2 regions of the Cupriavidus sp. F041 genome follow, and region 1 is predicted to be linked to the other one. Evidence: predicted binding sites of a transcription regulator. Region 1 holds the regulator's gene; the other holds the start of a gene.
What was found. The regulator LexA, encoded in region 1, represses DNA repair genes until DNA is damaged. The targets are predictions, from matches to a motif close to ACTGTATNNNNATACAGT.
Positions count from the first base shown of each region.

Region 2: ACZY0R_RS02095 (CppA family protein) is a predicted target of LexA. The motif match lies at 2,786-2,803, and genes of this name have one in related genera.

Region 1 covers NZ_JBVASY010000002.1:2,394,919-2,402,452, reverse strand. The annotation lists gene tnpA (IS66-like element accessory protein TnpA) at 1-175, opposite strand, end outside; gene ACZY0R_RS28415 (class I SAM-dependent methyltransferase) at 262-876, shown strand; gene ACZY0R_RS28410 (hypothetical protein) at 1,085-1,360, shown strand; tRNA gene ACZY0R_RS28405 (tRNA-His) at 1,561-1,636, opposite strand; gene ACZY0R_RS28400 (hypothetical protein) at 1,805-1,972, opposite strand; gene lexA (transcriptional repressor LexA) at 2,082-2,738, opposite strand; gene ACZY0R_RS28390 (asparaginase) at 2,963-3,961, shown strand; gene rpsF (30S ribosomal protein S6) at 4,063-4,437, shown strand; gene priB (primosomal replication protein N) at 4,512-4,811, shown strand; gene rpsR (30S ribosomal protein S18) at 4,815-5,093, shown strand; gene rplI (50S ribosomal protein L9) at 5,125-5,577, shown strand; gene ACZY0R_RS28365 (replicative DNA helicase) at 5,818-7,209, shown strand; gene ACZY0R_RS28360 (DUF47 domain-containing protein) at 7,421-7,534, shown strand, end outside.
Region 2 covers NZ_JBVASY010000001.1:452,942-460,475, reverse strand. The annotation lists gene ACZY0R_RS02110 (LysR family transcriptional regulator) at 1-366, opposite strand, end outside; gene ACZY0R_RS02105 (LysR family transcriptional regulator) at 517-1,458, opposite strand; gene ACZY0R_RS02100 (carboxymuconolactone decarboxylase family protein) at 1,601-2,392, shown strand; gene ACZY0R_RS02095 (CppA family protein) at 2,447-2,749, opposite strand; gene ACZY0R_RS02090 (helix-turn-helix domain-containing protein) at 3,111-3,377, opposite strand; gene ppk1 (polyphosphate kinase 1) at 3,469-5,661, opposite strand; gene ACZY0R_RS02080 (DsbA family protein) at 5,928-6,578, shown strand; gene ACZY0R_RS02075 (hypothetical protein) at 6,998-7,183, shown strand.

The sequences.
Region 1 (7,534 bases):
GCCACAATTGGTTCGTGTTCACCCGGGCTCGGATCGCCATGCTGGCAACCGATACGCCGGGTTCAAGGCAAGCCTCGATCAATCTTCGCTTGCCCTGCCTGTCGTAGCTGCGTTTCCCGTTGGCGCCGACATTGGTCACTCGCAGCGGCAGGAAGTCAAAATCGCTATCGTCCATGAATTGTGCCCACGAAAAAAATCGTGGGCACAATCCTGCGCCTTTCGGGGCGTCAACGCTACGTGCGGAGAAAATCGCGCTTACAGATGAACAAGCCAATGGAAAGTACTGCCGGCTATGGCAGCAATGCGGTTGCATTGGCAGTGCAGTACGAAAACCTCCTCTTCGAGGACGTGCATCGAGATGTACTGCACATATTTCCGCGTAGGCACAGCAACATACTGGATATCGGCGCTGGGTCGGGCCGTGACGCGGCTGCGCTCGCGCGGCTTGGACATCGCGTCGTGGCAGTGGAGCCAACTCGCGAATTGCGTCAGGAAGGGCAGCGCATCCATTCGAATTTACCCATCGAATGGCTGGATGACGTGCCATCCCTAGTGGGTATGCGATCCAGGCAAGAGCAGTTCGATCTGATTCTGCTTGCCGCCGTATGGATGCATCTGGACGCGGACGAGCGGCCCGTCGCGATGAAAACAGTAGCGAAGCTGCTCGCCGCGGGCGGGCGATTCATCATGTCACTCCGGCATGGCCAAGTTCCCATTGGCCGGCGGATGTTCGATGTTTCCGCCGAGGAAACCCTGGAACTCGGCCGAGAGTTTGGCCTGGTGGATTACTACCTCGGTCAGCGTAAGGATACGCAGGGCCGGGACGCGGTCACCTGGAGTGTCATGGCCATGCAGTTGCGTTCCGGCGTCGCGTAGTCAAAGCCTGCGGCTTTCGATCGTCTCTCCGCGCGCATGAACCCACTTGTGTAACGGGGGCTGCAGGCCATCCGTGCCCGCCACGCTCAGGCTTTTTGGAGAGTATCGGAGCCAATTGGCGATGGCTCCTGCCCGGTGTGGATGCAGTCGCCCTATGCGCGCTGGTTTGCCGTCATGCTAGGATTTTGCCGGGCTCTGGGAGATAGCCATGGTTCAAAAACTGTTCCACGAACTGCCCGTGGATGAACGCGGCGACTTTGAATCCGCCTGCGCGCGGCATGGATTTGTTCGAGAAGACTTCGAGGTGGGCGAGGAAGAGGGCATTTCGCAAGGCAGCGGGTCGAGTCATATCCCCCGAAAAATCACTGTCGCCCGAGTTGGCGGAGACGTCCAAGTCTATCCCGCCGCTACCGGCATTTCGTGGACAGTCGCATTTGAGCGAGATCTGGAGCGCGGCGAATTTGGAATTCCTCTTGCGGACTAGCTAAGGGATTGGGGGAGGTCGCTGCGTGGAAGAAACGGGGGAGGGGTGTGCTGAAGCAGGCTAGATCGAGGTGGTGGTGCCGACACCGGCGGTTAGCAAGTATTCCCACCGTGGGAAGATGGGGGGAATGGACCCTGGCTTTGGGATGCACAAATGAAAACAGCGCCTTGGTTAAGGCGCTGTTTTGCAAGACAAATTCTTGGGGTGGCTGATGGGACTCGAACCCACGACGACAGGAATCACAATCCTGGACTCTACCAACTGAGCTACAGCCACCGTAGAGGTTGTTCAGCTGGCTGCTGAGCAACGAAGAACAAGATCATACAATACCAAAAGGCGGATGGCTAGTACTGTGCACAAATTTTTCTCTGTGCTGGCTTATGCGATGTCAGCCGGTTAGGTCGGTTACTGCGACGTGCGCAAGTGAGTGCTGCCGTAGCCCAACTATGAAAGCTTGGCCGACTCCTCCAACTCAAGCATGCGGCAGATGGCTGCCATGCTGCCCACCATGGTGCGTCGTTGCGCACCCTGGTAGATACGCACGCCTTTGGACTGGCGGAATGGTACGGGCTTGACGGGGCGGCGGGCGGAGAGGCGGTTGGCTTGCAGCATGGCTACACCTGGTGACTTGCAACAACAGTTAGCGGTGCCCGACTAGCGGGCGGCGTTGGCACAATCGGGCGTCGGCGTGATACGGGCTTGCCCGCCTCAGCCGCACTCGTCAGAAGCCGCTGGGTCGGATCAAGCCGACGGCGATACCTTCCAGAGAGAATTCTTCGCGGCCGGGGCGCACGATAATGCTGGGGAAATCGGGATTTTCCGCAATGAGTTCGATCGAGTCGCCGCGGCGGTTGAGGCGTTTGACGGTGACGTCGTCTCCCAGTCGCGCAACGACGATCTTGCCGTTCGGGGCCTCGCTGGCACGCTTGACCGCAAGCAGATCGCCATCGAGGATGCCGGCGTCCCGCATGCTCAGGCCACGTACCCGGAGCAGGTAATCAGGTTGCACGTCAAATACCGAAGCGTCGACCTGGTATTGGCGGTCGATGTGTTCTGCGGCAAGGATCGGGCTACCGGCCGCGACGCGCCCGACCAGGGGCAGTGTCAGCTGCATCACGCCGGCCATTGGCAGCGAGAATTGGTCTGGTAGCTCTGAGTCGCTGCGCGAAACCTTGAGCCGGATGCCGCGCGAGGCGCCTGGGGTGAGTTCGATTACGCCCTTGCGGGCCAGGGCCCTCAAGTGTTCCTCGGCAGCATTGGGCGATGAGAAGCCGAACTTGGCGGCGATCTCGGCGCGTGTGGGCGGAAAGCCCGTGTGCTGGAGGCTGCTGCGGATCAGGTCGAAAATCTGCTGCTGTCGCGGTGTCAGGGTCGCCATGGTCGCCGTGTTGGAAAGCACTGTATGTTTAAACAGTATGCTGTGATTTTATACAGTATCGAGTGAAGTGCAAGCGGAATTTTGGGAGTCTGCGCATCGACAGGTGCGTTGGGCGCGGCTCACCGTGCCGTGTGGCGCGAGCCTGGGCGTTACAATTCGCGGCACTTGCAGCCTCATTCTTCGCTCGCTGCTTAACCTTTCCGGCTTTCGATCGCTATCTCGCCATGTCTCTCCTGCCTCGCGTCGTCGTGCTTGCTACCGGTGGCACCATTGCCGGTTCTTCGTCCAATGCTGCCAGCAGCGCGAAGTACCAGGCGGCCACGGTGCCTGTGACGGCGCTGCTTGATGCGGTGCCGGCGCTCGGCGCCGTGGCCCGCGTCGAGGCGGAGCAGGTGGCGCAGGTGGATAGCAAGGACATGTCGTTCGCCCTCTGGGCCCGGTTGGTTGAACGCGTTGCGTTCTGGTCCGCGCAGGCCGATGTGGCGGGCATTGTGATTACCCATGGCACCGATACGCTGGAGGAGACGGCAACGCTGCTGCATCTGGCATGTGTGGGCACGGTGCCGGTGGTGCTGACGGCGGCGATGCGACCTTCCACCTCTCTGTCGGCTGACGGTCCCTTGAATCTGCTGGACGCGGTACGGGTAGCCGCGAGCGCAGGGGCGGCGGGCAAGGGCGTGCTACTGGTGATTAATCAGGAAATCCATGCCGGGCGAGATGTGGTGAAGGGACATACGTCAGCGGTCAACGCCTTTGTGTCGCCGCTGGCCGGCCCGATCGGTTTTGTGCAGGACGACCTCGTGCGATTTGTCCGTGCGCCCCGACTGTTGCCGGACCGGGCCTGGGCCGTGCCATCCAAGTGGCCGCAGGTGGAGATCCTTGCCAGTTACGCGGAGCCCGGCCGGTTGGTGGTGGATGCGCTCACGCAGGCAGGTGTGGCGGGGCTGGTCGTGGCGGCCGCAGGCAACGGGTCGGTTCACCAGTCGCTGGTCGATGCGCTGGTGGAAGCGGCCGGGGCGGGCGTGGCCGTGGTGCGTAGTTCGCGCACCGGGGCAGGGCATGTGGCAATACCGGCACCTCCACGGCCGGCTTCGGGTGCCTTCGTCTCCGCGGGCGATCTCAATCCATATAAGGCGCGCGTGCTCCTGATGCTGGCCCTGGCGGCAACGCCCGGACTGGCTGCGGATCCCGCTGCGTTGCAGGCGCTGTTCGCTGAAAACTAAGGCGGCTTGCTGCAGAAGGCAAAAGCACGCTATACTTTAAGGCTATCCAACCTTGCTGCACCGGACATGGCGCCCGGGCGGCTTATCCAAAAGGAGCGTCAATGCGTCATTACGAAATCGTATTTATCGTCCATCCGGACCAGAGCGAACAAGTTCCGGCCATGATCGAGCGTTACAAGACGCTGGTCACGTCGCAGGAAGGCCAGATCCACCGCGTGGAAGACTGGGGCCGCCGTCAGATGGCCTACATGATTCAGAAGCTGGCCAAGGCTCACTACGTTTGCCTGAACATCGAATGCGGCAAGGAAACCCTGGCTGAACTCGAACACGCGTTCAAGTTCAACGACGCGGTGCTGCGCCACCTCATCGTTCAGACCAAGAAGGCCGAAACCGCACCGTCCCCGATGATGAAGGAAGTGCAGCGCGAAGAAGCCCGCAAGGCCGCGCAACAGACCAGCGAAGTCCAGGCCGCCTAAGTGCGGACTGTTGTGGTTGCCGTGGGCGTTGAACGCCGCGGCGGCAAGTGCGGGCATCGGTGCGGGAGAGTGCGTTGAACCAGTTAAGGCTCTGCGCAACGCTCGCGGAACGCGATGCCTTGCGTTACACCCCGGCCGGGGTCCCCGTTGTCAACTGCATCTTGCAGTACGCGGGCGAGACGGTCGAGGCGCAAACGCCCAGGCAGGTGGAATTCGCCATCGCCGCCATGGGAATCGGTCAGATCGGCCAGCGGCTTGAGCGGACTCCGCTCGGCGCGGTGCTCGACTGCGAAGGATTCCTGGCCCGCAAGCACCGCAACAGCAAGGCTCTCGTCTTTCACATCACTGGATGTAAAGCATTCGAAAAGGATTGAATCATGGCATTCGTCAAACGTGACAACAAGAACAAGAAGCGCTTCCAGCAGCAAAACCCGCTGTTCAAGCGCAAGCGCTTCTGCCGCTTCACCGTGGCTGGCGTGGAACAGATCGACTACAAGGATCTGGACACCCTGAAGGATTTCATCGGCGACAACGGCAAGATTACCCCGGCCCGCCTGACCGGCACCAAGGCGCACTATCAGCGTCAGCTCGATACGGCTATCAAGCGCGCGCGTTTCCTCGCGCTGATGCCTTACACCGACCTGCACAAGAACTGATCGGCCCTAGGTCCGTTAAGGAGAAAACACGATGCAAATTATTCTGCTTGAGAAAGTCATCAATCTGGGCAACCTGGGTGACATCGTTCGCGTGAAGGACGGCTACGCCCGTAACTTCCTGATCCCGAACAAGAAGGCCCGCCGTGCTACCCAGACCGCTATCAGCGAGTTCGAAGTCAAGCGCGCTGAACTGGAAAAGGCAGCTGCCGAGAAGCTGGCCGCGGCGCAAGCCGAAGGCGAAAAGCTGAATGGCCTGACCGTGCAAATCACCCAGAAGTCGGGTGTGGACGGCCGCCTGTTCGGTTCCGTTACCAACGCCGACATCGCCGAAGCACTGGCTGGTCAAGGCTTCAAGGTTGAGAAGGCGCAAGTGCGCCTGCCGAATGGCCCGCTGAAGATCGTCGGCGACCATCCGGTCAGCGTTTCGCTGCACACCGACGTGCTGGTCGACGTGACGGTTTCCGTCCTGGGCGAACACGTCTAAGCATTGATCTTGCCACCGGTCCCGCTTGCCTGTTTGGCTGGCAGGGATCGGTTGCCGGTATCGAGCTTGACCAAACAAAAAGGCAGGAGCGTTTTGCTCCTGCCTTTTTGTTTGGCCGCTGCCCTCGTTTGCATCATTGCCACCGGGCTGGTTGCCCCGCCGTCACTTGACCCGACACGGTAACAACCGACTGCGAATTCTCCCCCGGCTGTCTGGCGGCGACCGTTATAATCCCTTCCCATGAACGCGCCCGTCGCAGACCCCCAACTAGATAATCTCAAGGTTCCACCGCACTCCATCGAGGCCGAGCAATCGGTGCTGGGTGGCTTGCTGCTGGACAATGCCGCCTGGGACCGAATCGCCGATTTCCTGTCCGAAGCGGACTTCTACCGCTTCGATCACCGGATGATCTTCCAGAGCATCTCCCGGTTGATCGCCGCCACCAAGCCCGCCGACGTCATCACTGTCTACGAGACGCTGCAGGTTGCTGGCAAGGCGGAGGAGGTGGGCGGCCTGGCCTATCTGAATTCGCTGGCACAGAATACGCCTAGCGCTGCCAATATCCGCCGCTATGCGGAGATCGTGCGCGAGCGTTCGGTGCTGCGCAAGCTGGTCACCGCGGCCGACGATATCGCCAGTGCGGCCTTCGCCCCCAAGGGGCGCGAAGTGCGGGAGCTGCTCGACGAAGCCGAATCGAAGGTGTTCGCCATTGCCGAGGAGGGTTCGCGCGGACAGAAGGGCTTCCAGGAGATCCAGCCGCTGCTGACGCAGGTGGTGGAGCGCATCGACGAGTTGTACCACCGTGACTCGAGTACCGATGTGACGGGCGTGCCGACGGGATTTATCGATCTGGACCGCATGACCAGCGGCATGCAGGCGGGCGACCTGATCATCGTTGCAGGGCGCCCCTCGATGGGTAAGACTGCCTTCTCGCTGAATATCGGCGAGCACGTGGCGGTGGAGCAGGGCCTGCCGGTGGCGGTGTTCTCGATGGAAATGGCCGGCACACAGCTGGCCATGCGTATGCTCGGCTCGGTCGGCCGCCTGGACCAGCACCGCCTGCGTACCGGCCGCCTGCTCGACGAGGACTGGCCACGGCTCACGCATGCCATCCAGCGCATGAACGATGCCCAGCTGTTCATCGACGAAACTCCGGCCCTTAGCTCGATGGAACTGCGGGCCCGCTCGCGGCGGCTGGCGCGCCAGTGCGGCCAGCTTGGCCTGATCATCATCGACTATTTGCAGCTGATGTCGGGCTCGGGCGGTGGTGAAAACCGCGCGACCGAAATCTCGGAAATCTCGCGTTCGCTCAAGGGGCTGGCCAAGGAACTCAACTGTCCGGTGATCGCGCTCTCGCAGTTGAACCGAAGCCTTGAGCAGCGGCCCAACAAGCGCCCGGTGATGTCCGACTTGCGTGAATCCGGCGCTATCGAACAGGATGCCGACGTGATCCTGTTTATTTACCGTGATGAGGTTTACAACCCGGATTCGCAGGACAAGGGCACGGCCGAAATTATTATTGGTAAACAGCGTAACGGCCCCATCGGGACCGTGCGTCTGACCTTCCTGGGTCAATTCACGAAGTTTGACAACTTCAGCGGCGGCCCCGCTTTCTTCGACAACGATACCTGAAGCCCATCCTGGCGCGGCTTGCCGGGCATCGTGGCTCGGCGACGACGGTGGAATGTCCATGCCGTTTGTCAAAGTCCTCCGGCTTCGCTCCACAACCCTGTAAAATATTGCGTTTTGATGACAGCCGCCCCAGGGCGGCTGTCATGCAATGCGTACCTGCCTCATTCAGCAATAACCCGCGGCGCCCCCGCGCTTCGACAAGGAACATTCCATGTTCGGCCGATTCATGCCCACCGAGGGCAAGTTCTTCGAATACTTCAACCAGCATGCCGATTGCGCGGTGACCGCCGCCCGCGAGCTGGAGGTGCTGGTCAACGACCTGCCC
Region 2 (7,534 bases), on a different contig from region 1:
GATCTCGATCCGCACATCCGGCCACTTGCCGTGGTAGCGCGCCAGCGGCCGGGGCAGGCGGCTGGCGGCCGAGCTTTCCATGGAGCCCACGCGCAGCGTGCCGGAGGGCACATCGCCGCGCATCGATTGCCGGGCTTCCTCGGCGAGCGCCAGCAGCCGCTCGGTATAGCCCAGGAAACGCTGACCCTCGGGCGTCAGCGTCATGCGCTTGCTGTCGCGCAGGAACAAGGCGACGCCCAGTTCCTCCTCAAGTTGCTTGACGCGGGTGGTCACGTTCGATTGCACGCGGTCCAGGGCCTTGGCGGCCCGGGTCACGCTTTCCTCCAGCGCAACGGCCCGGAATATCTCAAGTTCTGCCAGATCCACGGCAATCCTTTGACTAAATTTGTTCTCAAAAAGAGAATATATTTCAGATTACTATCATTGATGCGGATGCATAAGTCAAGAAATCCCTGACGCCGGCAGGGTGGGCGCGCCGGGAAAGGTACCGGGGGGGCTGACGGCCAGCCCTGGCGCTCAGCGGCGCGTGGCCGGGCGCTTGCGGCCTGGGGAGGCAGCCGGCGCAGGACGGTAGCGGGCGCGCAGGGTTTCCAGGAGCAGCGGCAGCGCGGGGGCCGGATTGTTGGTGGCATAGACCACGGCCACGCCGATCCGCAGGTCTGCCTGCTCCTTGAGTTCCTTGTAGACCACACCGGCGCGCGCCATCGCCTGCAGCGAGGAAGGGACCAGCGCCACGCCCTGCCCATCGGCGATCAGGCCCAGCAGCACATGGTGGTCCGCCGGTTCCGGCACTCGCTGCGGTGCATAGTCCAGCGCGCGGAAGACGGTCTCGTAGTGGTCGAAGTAGGCGGGATTCAGCCGCCGCTGGCCCCAGAACAGCGGATCGGCTTGCAGTTCCGGCAGTGAGATGCGCTTGCGCCTGGCGAGCCGGTGCGCGGCCGGCAACGCCACCACCAGCGGGTCGTCGAACAAGTGTTCCACCGCCAGTTCGCCGGTGGCGGACGGCAGGCCGATCAGCGCCGCGTCGAGCGCGCCACGGCGCAGGTCGGTGATCGATTGCTGCGAGATCTGGCGCTTCTGCAGCAGCCTTATTTCCGGCGCCTGTGCCTGCAACGCCGGCGCGAGCCAGGTGAACAGGGCGGCATCGAACACGGTGGTGATGCCCAGCCGCAGGCCGTGGTTGCGCGTGGCGCGCTGCCGGGCGCGGGCGAGCAGGGCGTCGGCGCTGGCGAGCAGTTCGCGTGCCTCGGGCAGCAGGCGGCTGCCCGCCGGCGTCAGCGCTACGCCATTGCGATCCCGCTCGAACAGGCGCGCACCGATGGTTTCCTCCAGCGCCTGGATCTGCCGCGTCAGCGGGGGCTGCGTGATCGACAGGCGCTCCGCCGCGCGGCGAAAGCTCAGTTCGTCCGCAACGGCCACGAAATAGTTCAACTGCCAGAGTTCCAGGCGGCTTTGCATCGGATGTCCTTGTGATACGCCAAAGGTATCACGCCGAAGGCATTGGCGGCGCGCGAACGCGCTCGCTAAGCTTGCCTCACTGTCCTGCCGACGGCACCGCGCCAGCCAGGACCTCCCGATGCGAATCAAAAAAGGAAACCGCATGAACACGCAGACCATGACATTTGGCCGCGCCCAACTTTCCGCCATTGAACAGACGGACGAGCCCTCCCTGGTCGAGGCCTTGCGTGACATCGCCCCTGACCTGGCCAGCCTGGCGATCGGTTTCGTCTACGGCGAGATCTACCCGCGGCCAGGACTCGACCTGCGGCACCGGCAACTCGTCACCGTCGCGGCGCTTGCGGCCATGGGCGGGCTTGAGCCACAGCTCAGGTTCCATCTGGCCGGGGCGCTGCATGCCGGTTGCACGCCGGTCGAGCTGGTCGAACTGATGAATCATCTCGTGGTGTATGCCGGGTTTCCCGCGGCGCTCAATGGCATCGCCGCCGCAAGGGAAGTCTTCGCGAAGCAGGGCGTTGCCGTGCATGCCGGCATTCCCGCGCCGGACCAGGGCGGATCGCGCTTCGAGGCGGGGCTTGCCCGCTTGCGCGAGATCGACGGCGAAGTGGGCGAGCGCGTGCTTGCCTCGCTCGAGGACATTGCGCCCGACCTCGGCCGCTTCATCATCGAGTTTGCCTTCGGCGATATCTATACCCGGCCCGGCCTCGACCTGGTCTCGCGGGAGCTGGCGACCGTGGCCGCGCTGGCGGCCATTGGCTCGGCCACGCCACAGCTCAAGGTGCACATGCACGGCTTGCTGAACGTGGGTGGCTCGCGTGAGCAAATGGTGGAGGCCATCATTCATCTCGCGGCCTATGCGGGTTTTCCACGCGCGATCAATGCCGCGCTGGCGGCCAAGGTGGTGCTGGCAGAGCGTGCGCCGGAGCGGCATTGACGGGTGAGCCGCGCTAACGCGGCGCGGGCCTCGGCACGGCCTGCTTCAACGGCGTCAACAAGCTCGGACGGACTGCGGCTGCGGGGACCGCGCCGGTGCTGGCCGCGCCAGCAATTGCCGGATCGAGGCCAGATAGCGGTCCCCAACCTCCCGGCTGGCGCGGCTGGACTGGGCGCGCAGGGTGCGGCGGGACGGCGGCGCGATTTTCAGGCTGCGGCAGATCGTGGAGAGATACGGCTTGCGTTCTCCCGCCAGCCGCTGCGCGGCTGCTTGCACCACCGCATCGCCGACGCGGGCGCGCAGCCAGGCCAGGACCTGCCTGTCGTATTCGTTCTGTACCCGGACCAGGTGTTCCATGATGGGCTCCCGTGAATACTGTTCATCCATACAGTTACTGTAAATATATACAGTAATCCGCGTTTTTCAAGGATGAGATACGGGCAGCCCGCTTCGGGCGGAGCAGATTCGCCTGGCAGGGCGCAGGGCGCGCTACAGCACCATGCAGGCAGCCGCGCTTGCGCCAGGACGTTGCGGCACTCGTGCCTGCCCGGCGGGCCGCGTCTCGTGACGGCGGCGCTGGCTAGCTTGCTGGTTCCTTTCCGGGGCCTCGCGAGGTGCGTCCGCACGCAAAGCCGGCCTGCTGGCCGTACGAGCGCAAATGGGGATTGCCGGGCGCGACAATTGTTTGCAGTTGGCCTGGCGCGGCTGGCGGGTTTTTCTATGCCTGGTCTTCCTCAGGCTGATCGGCACGGTACTCCAGCAGGTCCCCCGGCTGGCACTGCAGCGCCTCGCAGATTTTCTCCAGCGTATCGAAACGGATGCCTTTGACCTTGCCGGATTTCAGCAGGGAGAGATTGGGCTCGGTGATGCCGATGTACTGGGCGAGCTCGCGCGATGCGCGCCGGCCAGACCGGCAGCAAGGACTGCCCTGGAGCAGACCAATGTCACGCTGTCCGGTAATGTTCACCGATGCGGCGCGGCACATTAGGGGCCGCGCCGCTCTGGGGAGGGGCGCCGCTAAGCCACCCCTGCGCCCATCCGCCAGGCCAGGTCGGCATGGCCTGCCGGCAGCGGCATCACGCCAGTGCGACGATCAACTCGCTCTGGGCAGAGACCAGGTGGCGGCCACGGCGGCGGCGGTAGTTGCCCTCCGAGTCCATCTCCCAGGTGTCGCGGTTGTCCTTCAGGTAGGCCTTCAGGCCTTCCTCGATCACGCGCTTCTTGAGCGATTTGTCCAGCACGGGGAAGCACACTTCGATGCGCCGGAAGAAGTCGCGTCCCATCCAGTCGGCGCTGGACAACCGCACGTCCTCGGCCTTGTCGTTATAGAAGTAGAAAATCCGCGCGTGTTCGAGGAACTGGCCAAGCACCGAACGCACCCGGATATTCTCCGACAGGCCGGGTATGCCGGGCCGCAAGGCGCAGCCGCCGCGCACGATGAGTTCGATCCGCACGCCGTCGCAGGATGCCTGGTAGAGCGCCTGGATGATAGTCGGGTCCATCAGGGCGTTCATCTTGGCAATGATCAGTCCCTTGCGGCCAGCCTTGGCGTGCTTGCCTTCACGGCGGATGGCGTCGAGCAATGCCGAATGCAGGGTGAACGGCGCCTGCCAGAAGTGGGTAAGCGTGCCAGGATGGCCCAGGCCGGTCAGCTGGGAGAACACGTTCGCCACATCCTCGACCATGGCTTCCTTGCACGTGAACAAGCCGAAGTCCGTGAAATTCCTGGCGGTCTGCGAATGGTAGTTGCCGGTGGAGAGATGCGCGTAACGCCTGAGCTTTTTCCCTTCGCGCCGCACCACCATGGCCATCTTGGCATGCGACTTGTAGCCGACCACGCCGTACACCACATGGGCACCGGCTTCTTCCAACTGCGCCGCCCAGTTGATGTTGGCCTCCTCGTCGAAGCGGGCCAGCAGTTCCACCACCACGCTGACTTCCTTGCCCCTGCGCGCGGCGCCGATCAGTGCCTGCAGCAGCGCCGAGTCGTTGCCGGCGCGGTACACCGTCTGCTTGATGGCCATCACATCAGGGTCTTCCGCGGCCTGGCGGATAAAATCCACCACCGGGGCAAACGACTGGTACGGATGGTGCAACAGGATATCGCCGTCGCGGATGGCGCGGAACATGTCCGGCTGGCCCTGCAGCGTCTTCGGCAAGCCTGGCCGGCATGGCGGATATTTCAGGTCCTCGCGGTCCACGCTGTCGGGCACCGGCAGCAGCCGCACGAGGTTGACCGGGCCATTCACGGAAAACACCTCGGTGTCCTCCAGCCCGAACTGGTTCTGCAGGAACCTGGTCATCTCGTCGGAGCAGTTGTCCGCGACCTCAAGCCGTACCGCATCGCCGAAATGCCGCTGTGGCAGTTCGCCCTGCAGCGCATCGCGCAGGTTCTTGATTTCTTCCTCGTCGACGAACAGTTCGCTGTTGCGGGTGACCCGGAACTGGTAGCAGCCGCGCACATGCATGCCGGGAAACAGTTCGCAGACGTGGGCATGCAGGATGGAAGACAGGAACACAAAGCCGTGTTTGCAGCCGGAGATCTCTTCCGGCAGCAGGATCACGCGGGGCAGGGAGCGGGGCGCTTGTACGATGGCCGCGCCAGCCTCCCGGCCGAAGGCGTCCTTGCCTTCGAGTTCCACCGCGAAGTTCAGGCTCTTGTTGAGCACTCGCGGGAAAGGATGCGCGGGATCGAGGCCGATGGGGGTCAGCACCGGCATCAGCTCGCGGAAGAAAAAGGCGCGAATCCATTCGGCCTGTTCCGGCGTCCAGTGCGGCCGGCGCAGGAAGCGGATCTCCTGCCGGTCCAGCTCGGGAATCAGCACATCATTGAGCAGGTGGTATTGCTCCGCGACCAGCTTATGCGTGCGTGCGCTGACCAGCGCATAGACCTGCCGCGTGTCCAGCCCGTCCGGCCCGCTGGCGATCGCCTGCAGCTTGATCTGTTCCTTGAGGCCGGCAACGCGGATCTCGAAGAACTCGTCGAGGTTGCTGCTGAAGATGCATAGGAAGCGCAAGCGTTCCAGCAACGGGATGTCGCGATTCTCCGCCTGGGCGAGCACGCGCCGGTTGAACTCCAGCTGGCTCGCTTCTCGATTCAGGAAGAGCTGCAGCGCGTTGGCGCCGATGTTGGCGCTCGCGCTGGCAAGGAAGTCCGACGGAACGCCGCGAACATCACTTGGTGCGAGAGGGAGGGAAGGGGCGATCTCTAGTGGAGCAGCCGAGCCTTCTTCCATGATGCGCTTGAATCCTTCTTTGGAATGGGCCATCGCGCGCCGATGACCAGTTGGATAGATATTACCGCGCCGCGCGGAGATTGAGGAGTGGAACTGTGGGCGAAACGTCTCACAGTCGTTCCTGTCATCGGCGGGAATGTCAAAACCGCGTAAGCAAGACTTGTTCCATGTTCCCTGGCTTTGCGGCGGTAATGGATTGCGGCCAGGGACGCTCGCATGCATGATGGAGCCGTTGCCTGGCAACGTTGCGGCGCGCATTGCCCGCTTCACTGCCTGGAAAGTCAAAGCCTGGAACCCAAATGGAACTGATCTACGTTGCGGACCCGATGTGCTCGTGGTGCTACGGCTTCGGCAAGGAATTGTCCGCGCTGGTGGCGCGTTTCCCGGATCTGCCGCTGGTCATGGTGGTCGGTGGCCTGCGCGCGGGGGCCACGGACATCATGGACGACGCGGCACGGAATGTGCGCCTGCAACACTGGGCCCGGGTCGAGCAAGCCAGCGGCATGCCGTTCAACCGCGAAGGCCTGCTGGCGCGCGAAGATTTCGTCTACGACACGGAGCCGGTGTGCCGGGCGGTCGTCACCGCGCGCATCCTCGCCGGGCAGGACAACCTCCTCGCCGTATTCGATGCGCTGCAGCATGCGTTCTACATGGATGCCCTGGATACGACCGATGGCGGCGTACTGGCCGGCATCGCATCGCAAGCGCTGACGCGGCTCGGGTACGACATGGATGCCGCTACGTTCGAGGCGGCATGGCGCGCGCCGGCGACTGTAGCCGAGACGCAGGCTGATTTTGCCCTGGCGCGTTCCTGGGGCGTCACCAGTTTTCCCACGCTGCTGCTGCGCGTTGGCCGCGAACTCCATGGCATCACGACCGGGTACGCCAGTGCCGGCATGATCGAGCACCGCCTGGCGTCGGTGCTGGAGCAGTTGGCGGCGCGCGCCTGACGCGGCCTGCCTATCGCCACCACGGTGGCGCTTAGCTACGATGATGTCTTGCCTGGGTGGCCGCTAATCCCCTTCGACGCGCCATTCTCCACTGCCGGCGCCTGTTGCCTGGTCTATCCGGAGGCCAAGCGGAACGACCCCAAGGGCGGGCCAGTCTAGCTTGTCAGCGGGCAGGGTCCCGCAGGTTGGCCCGCGGTTCGCCGAAGTTACCCGGCCCGGGCTCATTTCCTTCATCCGTTACCAAATACTGGTGACAATGTCGTTTTATGCTTTTTGGGGCTCATTTTCGGGCGGATATGGTGAAACAGCGCCCCTGTTGTCTTCTTGCATACGTACTATCACCTAATGCTGCGATGCGTCATTCCTTTTGTTATACTAGGGAAAACCCGATGAGGGTTATCCCTGAAAGGAAGAAAGCCATGAACTCGCAATCCGATATCAAGATGACCGACCAACTCGAACGCGAACTGATCGAACGCGAACTCGGTCCCCGCAGCCCGGCCTTTATCGATGACGTGAAGAGCGCCATCGCCGCCGTGCAAAACGTGTTTGGCCGCCTGCAAAGCCAGGCTCGCAAGGCAAAGATCGTTTTCGCGAACGGCTGATTGCCGAATTGCCAGAGCACCGACATCAAGAAGCGCGAATCAAGAGTAATTGCTGCTGTAGTGCACTGTAGTTAGCTATTGTTTGTTGTTGATGTATGTAGTCTTGGTTTGACGGCTGTATCACTGCCGCTCGCACCGCGCCCCGGCGTGTGTTGAAAAGCGAGGGCAGGCACTACGTGAAACCGGCGTGGATGTTTCCACGCGGCAAGACCGGCCAACGCGTCGCTCCATGGAGCGCAACGCTTCTTGGCCGGTTTTTTTATTTGATACTCACCGGGCCGCGGTTAGCGCTCACCGGCTTCCACTTTCGGCTGCTGCCTTCCGGGTAGACCAGTCTCTCCGTCTTGTGAG